Collimonas fungivorans: one gene and its partner. The main gene of each other region encodes a partner of the protein of the gene in region 2 in a complex. Links are inferred from orthologs where the notes say so. Each region holds a gene or a part of one and is shown on either strand. Other genes may lie near its edges.

What was found.
Region 1: the proteins of CFter6_RS04595 (region 2) and uvrB are in contact, whole or in part, in a crystal structure (PDB 7EGT), measured with the Thermus thermophilus proteins. The link is inferred for Collimonas fungivorans from one-to-one orthologs. Residues at the interface, in WP_096412145.1 of Thermus thermophilus: His654, Arg656, Phe657, Gln666, Asp668, Glu669, Lys680, Arg681, Leu682, Ser683, Lys685, Tyr686, Ala687; in WP_096411307.1 of Thermus thermophilus: Glu23, Leu25, Arg26, Asp27, Gly28, Glu29, Arg30, Phe31, Arg55, Glu326, Asp327, Phe328, Glu379, Ser382, Gln383, His398, Gly400, Arg401.

Annotation. Positions count from the first base shown.
Region 1 is NZ_CP013232.1:4,118,806-4,122,035, forward strand. The notes cover bases 238-3,148. They hold uvrB (excinuclease ABC subunit UvrB), read right to left. Parts: upstream 2,779-3,148; coding sequence 697-2,778; downstream 238-696. Other genes in these bases: CFter6_RS17850 (uracil-DNA glycosylase family protein), read right to left, coding at 238-645; CFter6_RS17860 (amino acid aminotransferase), read left to right, coding at 2,906-3,148. In the rest of the region: more of CFter6_RS17850, read right to left, coding at 1-237; more of CFter6_RS17860, read left to right, coding at 3,149-3,230. UniProt on the Escherichia coli protein: The UvrABC repair system catalyzes the recognition and processing of DNA lesions. A damage recognition complex composed of 2 UvrA and 2 UvrB subunits scans DNA for abnormalities.
Region 2 is NZ_CP013232.1:1,060,501-1,063,793, reverse strand. Bases 260-3,233 are described here. They hold CFter6_RS04595 (UvrD-helicase domain-containing protein), read right to left. Parts: upstream 2,900-3,233; coding sequence 620-2,899; downstream 260-619. Other genes in these bases: CFter6_RS04590 (MFS transporter), read left to right, coding at 3,095-3,233; CFter6_RS04600 (BPSS1780 family membrane protein), read left to right, coding at 260-525. Outside these bases: more of CFter6_RS04600, read left to right, coding at 1-259; more of CFter6_RS04590, read left to right, coding at 3,234-3,293. UniProt on the Escherichia coli protein: A helicase with DNA-dependent ATPase activity. Unwinds DNA duplexes with 3'-5' polarity. Translocates on single-stranded DNA with 3'-5' polarity. Initiates unwinding more efficiently from a nicked substrate than double-stranded DNA.

The DNA of each region.
Region 1 (3,230 bases), 3.1 Mb from region 2 along the record:
TCCCCACAACACCAGCGTCGGCAAGTCCTCGCCACGCTTGTCCGCAGCATCCGCCAGCCCCTGCAACACTGCCTGCATGAACGGCTGCCAGGCCTTGGCGTCCTTGACCGGCGGTACTTCCGGACGGAACACCAGCGAAGCGTTCAGCAGCAAGAAACCGTGCTTCACCATATTGGCTTGCAGGTCGGCCAGTAGCTGGATCGCCTGCGAACTGTCCTTCTGCGCCTGCAACGCTACAGCCGACATCGCATCGCCGGTGGTGTTTTCCAGCGCCAGCTGGCCATCGGCCACCAGCAGCATCTTCATGAAATTGCGCAGGGAAGTGGCGCGGTTAACCTGCTTCGACAAGCCCTTCTCCGACCACAGGGAACCGACCGCGCCGTCCATGAAACAGACGCCGGTGGCGCTGGCCGCGCGCGGATAAGGTCCCTCGCCCACCAGCACATAACGCACCGCTTCCAGCGGCTGGGTGAAGGCGGCAAACATGCGGCCCTCGGTAGGCAGGTAATCGGCCGCGGCCAGGTCTTTCAGGTAGGCCGGATTGGCTTGCGCTACCGCACGCAAGCCGTGCTCCAGGATGGCGAGCCAGGAAGCATGCACGCCGGTCAACGCGGAACGGATTGAAGCAGGAAGAAAATCAGTCATAAATCATCAAAAACAGGATTGATCAAACACAGGCTGCAAAAAATCCTGCAACTACAAAACGATATTGTCCGCTCCCGGCGCGCCGAACAGCTGCTGCTTCAGCACATGCAGCTGGTCGCGCACCTGTGCGGCTTTTTCGAACTCCAGGTTCTTGGCGTGATCGACCATCTGCTTCTCCAGGCGCTTGATTTCCTTGCTCACCTGTTTCTCGCTCATCGCCTCGTACTTGGCCTGGTCCTGCGCCGCATGCAGTACTTCGCGCGCTTCCTGCGGGCTGTAGACGCCGTCGATCAATTCCTTGATCTGCTTGCTGATGCCGACCGGAGTAATGCCGTTGGCGGCATTGAAGGCGATCTGCTTGTTACGGCGGCGCTCGGTTTCGTCGATCGCGCGGCGCATGGAATCGGTCATGCGGTCCGCATACAGGATCGCGGTGCCGTTCAGGTTACGCGCGGCGCGGCCTATGGTCTGGATCAGGCTGCGCTCGGAACGCAGGAAGCCTTCCTTGTCGGCATCCAGGATCGCCACCAGCGACACTTCAGGAATATCCAGGCCCTCGCGCAGCAGGTTGATGCCGACCAGCACGTCGAAGGTGCCCAGGCGCAGGTCGCGGATGATTTCCACGCGCTCGACGGTTTCGATATCGCTGTGCAGGTAGCGCACCTTGATGCCGTTATCGCTCAGGAATTCGGTCAGCTGCTCCGCCATGCGTTTGGTCAGTGTGGTGACCAGCACCCGTTCGTTCTTCTTGATGCGGGCATTGGCCTCGTTCATCAGGTCGTCGACCTGGCTCAGGGCCGGCCGCACTTCGATCGCAGGATCGATCAGGCCGGTCGGCCGCACCACCTGCTCCACCACCTGGTCGGCATGCTGGTTTTCGTAGTCGGCCGGCGTGGCTGAAACAAAAATCGTCTGCCGCATCTTGCCTTCGAACTCGTCGAAGCGCAGCGGCCGGTTGTCCAGCGCCGACGGCAGCCGGAAACCGTAATCCACCAGGTTGGTCTTGCGCGAACGGTCGCCGTTATACATGGCGTTCAGCTGGCCGATCAGCACGTGCGATTCGTCCAGGAACATCAGCGCATCCTGCGGCAGGTAATCGACCAGGGTCGGCGGCGGCTCGCCCGGCAAGGCGCCGCTCAGGTGGCGCGAGTAGTTTTCGATGCCCTTGGTGAAACCGATTTCCTGCATCATTTCCAGGTCGAAACGGGTGCGCTGCTCAATGCGCTGCTCCTCGATCAGTTTATTTTCCTTACGGAAAAATTCGAGCCGGTCGCGCAGTTCATCCTTGATGGTTTCGATGGCGCGCAGCACGGTGGCGCGCGGCGTTACATAGTGAGAACCGGGATAGACGGTGAAGCGCGGGATCTTTTGCCGTACACGGCCGGTGAGCGGGTCGAACAGCTGCAAGCTGTCGATTTCATCGTCGAACATCTCGATGCGCAAGGCCAGCTCGGCATGCTCGGCCGGAAACACGTCGATGGTATCGCCGCGCACGCGGAAGGTGCCGCGGCCGAAATCGATTTCGTTACGCGTGTACTGCATCTGGATCAGGCGCGCGATGACGTCGCGCTGGCTGACCTTGTCCTTGGCGCGCAAGGTCAGGATCATCTGGTGGTATTCGTTGGGATTACCGATACCGTAGATCGCCGATACCGTTGCCACAATGACCACATCGCGCCGTTCCATCAGCGATTTGGTGCAGGACAGGCGCATCTGTTCTATATGCTCATTGATCGAGGAATCTTTCTCGATGAACAAGTCGCGCTGCGGCACATAGGCTTCCGGCTGATAATAATCGTAGTAGCTGACGAAATACTCGACGGCATTGTGCGGGAAAAACTCGCGGAACTCGCTGTAGAGCTGCGCCGCCAGCGTCTTATTGGGAGCGAAGACGATGGCTGGCCGCCCCATGCGGGCGATCACGTTGGCCATCGTATAGGTCTTGCCGGAGCCGGTCACCCCCAGCAAGGTCTGGTAAAACAGGCCGTCTTCCACGCCCTCCACCAGTTTTTCGATGGCCACCGGCTGGTCGCCGGCCGGCTGGAACGGCTGGAACAGCTTGTACGGCGAATTCGGAAATGTGACGATTTTGGACTCGTCGACGGTGCTCTGAACCTGTGATATGTCAGCCATGGGCCTCGACCTTTGGTAAAATAGACGGTAGTAAATCCGCGCCGATCAGCGATTTGTCTCGTGACCCGGCACAGCATTCAACCCGGCCGCAAAATCTCTTTTGCAGCCAACTTTTTATGTTATCACGATGAACGCACCTCTTTCAGCCTCCCTCTTTACCGCCATCGAAATGGCGCCACGCGATCCTATCCTCGGCATCACCGAAGGTTTCAATGCGGACCAGAATCCAGGCAAGACCAACCTCGGCGTCGGCGTCTATTACGATGACAACGGCAAGGTGCCGCTGCTGGAATGCGTGCAAAAAGCGGAAGCGCTGCTGATCGAAAAGCTGGCGCCGCGCACCTACTTGCCGATCGAAGGCCTGGCGGCTTACGACAAGGCTGTGCAAGAACTGGTATTTGGGGCCGACAGCGCGGTAGTACAAGAGAAACGTGCGATCACCGTGCAAGCCA
Region 2 (3,293 bases):
AACCTGCTGATCCTGGGCGCCCTGTACCTGGTGGCGGCGGTCATCGCCCTGGCCGCCTCCTCCCTGATCGACGGCGGCGTGTTCTGGCTGACGATCACCGGCCAGGCTGCGCTCGATCCCAAGGAGATACAGGATTCCAGCATGTCGCTGGCGATGCTGTTTTCCGCCGCGGTCTACACGCCGGCGGCGATGGCGTTCTGGTATGCGGCGCCGCTCATCATGTGGAAAAACATGAGCGTATCGAAAGCCATTTTCTACAGCTTCTTTGCGGTGTCGCGCGAAATCAAGGCCTTCACCGTATATGGACTGGCCTGGGCCGGCATCGGCGTTGTACTGCCGGCGATCGTCAGCGTATTGATCGCGGTGCTGGTCGGCAACCAGGCGGTCACGATCATGATCCTGCTGCCGCTGTCGATCGCCCTGACAGTGGTGATGTATTGCTCTTTCTATCCTACTTATACCCACATCTTCGGCAAACCCGAAGCGGACGTGCCGCCGCCTGCGGAATACCCCACACAAGAATGAACGCAGGGTGGGCAAGATTTTTTTTGCCTACGCGTTACCGCCGATACCAGCATGATGATGAATTCGAGGTCACGCGTAGGCACAGCTGCGCGCCCTACGCAACCTTCTCCAGCTTCGCCACGCTCAGGTCCAGCAGCTTCATGCCGTGCTTGCCGAAATTGATATGGGCGCGGGCGTTGCCGCCGCTGCCTTCGATATTCACGATCACGCCCTCGCCGAACTTCAGGTGCGCCACGTTCTCGCCAATGCGCCAGCCGATATCGCGCCGGCCGAAGTTCTTGGAGATGCTGTTGGCAGCCTTCTCGGGCGCCTCGTCCCAGGCCGATTTGGCATTGGCGAACCAGCTATGCTGCTGCACCTTGGGCGACAGCCACTTCAGCGCATCTTCCGGCAACTCGTCAAAGAAGCGCGAGCGCATGTTGTAACGGGTCTGACCATGCAGCATCCGGGTTTGCGAAAAACTCATGTACAGCCGCTTTTTCGCACGCGTGATGGCGACATACATCAAGCGCCGCTCTTCTTCCACGCCGGCGTCCTCTTTCTGCGAATTCTCGTGCGGGAACAACCCCTCTTCCAGGCCGGTAATGAATACCGCGTCGAACTCCAGGCCTTTGGCCGAATGCACCGTCATCAACTGCAATGCTTCCTCGCCGGCCTGGGCCTGGTTGTTGCCAGCCTCCAGCGATGCGTGCGAGAGGAAGGCAGACAAAGGCGACATCACTGCGGACAGCGGCGCATCGGCATCGAACACCTCGATGCCGTCGGCGGTGGTGATGGCGGCGCCTGACACCGCCTGCGCCTTGGGGCCCAACAAGGCCGGCGCATCGATGCCGAATCCTTCTTCCGAAACAAATAGGGTCGCAGCATTCACCAGCTGCTCCAGATTCTCGATGCGGTCGGCGCCTTCTTTTTCATTCTGGTAATGCTGCATCAGGCCGCTCAGGTCGAGCACTACCTGCACCATTTCCGGCAGCGGCAGATGCTGGGTTTCAAAGCGTCCGCCTTCGATCAGCTTGAGGAAGGAACCGAGCGTGGCGCCGGCCTTTCCGGCCACATACGGCACCGCTGCGTACAAGGAGATGCCGTACTGCTTGGCAGCATCCTGCAACTGCTCCAGCGAGCGCGCGCCGATGCCGCGCGCCGGGAAATTCACCACGCGCAGGAAGGCCGAATCGTTGTGCGGATTGTCCATCAGCTGCAGGTAGGCGATTGCATGCTTGACCTCGGCCCGTTCGAAATAACGCTGGCCGCCGTACACCCGGTAAGGGATGCCCGACGCCACCAGGGCGTGTTCGATCACCCGCGACTGCGCATTCGAGCGGTACAGCACGGCGATTTCGCTGCGGCTGGCGCCGTCGTTGATCAGGCTCTTGGTTTCTTCGACGATCCACTGCGCTTCCTGCAGGTCGCTGGTGGCTTCATAGATCCGCACCGGTTCGCCATGGCCAGCGTCGGTGCGCAGGTTCTTGCCGAGGCGCTTGCTGTTGTTGGCGATCAGCGTGTTGGCGCTGTCCAGGATATGGCCGTGGGAACGGTAATTCTGCTCCAGCTTGATCAGGTTCTCGACCCGGAACTCATGCTCGAACGCGCTCATGTTGCCGACGTTGGCGCCGCGGAAAGCATAGATGCTCTGGTCGTCGTCGCCCACCGCAAACACCGCGCCGCGCTGGCCCGCCATCAGCTTGAGCCATTTGTATTGCAGGTCGTTGGTGTCCTGGAACTCGTCCACCAGGATGTGCTTGAAGCGCGACTGGTAGTGCTCACGCAGTGGCTGGTTGCGGCTCAGCAGTTCATAGGTGCGCAGCAGCAGCTCGGCGAAATCGACCACGCCTTCGCGCTGGCATTGCTGGTCGTACAGGTCGTACAGCTCGACGAACTTGCGGTTGTAATCGTCGTTCGCCTCGACTTCGTTGGCGCGCAAGCCCTGGTCCTTGGCGCCGTTGATGAAGTACATCAGGTTGCGCGGCGGGTATTTTTCATCGTCGACATTGAGCGATTTCAGCAAACGCTTGATGGCCGACAGCTGGTCCTGCGAATCCAGGATCTGGAAAGTCTGCGGCAAAGCGGCGTCGCGGTAATGGGCGCGCAACAGGCGGTTGCACAAGCCATGGAAAGTCCCTATCCACATGCCGCGTGTATTGATCGGCAACATCGCCGACAAGCGCGTCATCATTTCCTTCGACGCCTTGTTGGTGAAGGTCACCGCCAGCACGCCGGACGGCGATACCTGGCCGGTCTGGATCAGCCAGGCGATGCGGGTGGTCAGCACCCGCGTCTTGCCGGAACCGGCGCCGGCCAGGATGAGTGCGGATTGCGCCGGCAAGGTGACCGCCGCGAGCTGTTCTGGATTGAGGTTATGAAGAAGATTTTGCATGCCGCCATTATAAGCTGCGCCGGCAGTTGCCCGATGCAACGATGACGCAATGATCGCGACCGGCAGCACCATGCTGTCATCGCGCCAATGGCAAGCGCCAGCAGCATCGGGGCCAGGAGAGTAAAATACTGCAACGCATCAATCCTCTTCTCAGCAATTCACCTAATCAACCCAACAACCAAGTCGTCGTCCACCATGCCCGAAGAAGTTAGTCTCGACCGCGCCAGCCAGCCGCCGTCCGGGACCGCCGTCACGTTCCACATCGTTTCTACTGCATTTTTTACATTCATTTGCTATCTGGCAATCGGCATACCGCTGGCGGTGCTGCCCGGCTACGTCCATACCGACCTCGGCTACAGCTCGGTGCTGGCCGGCCTGGCGATCAGCATGCAAT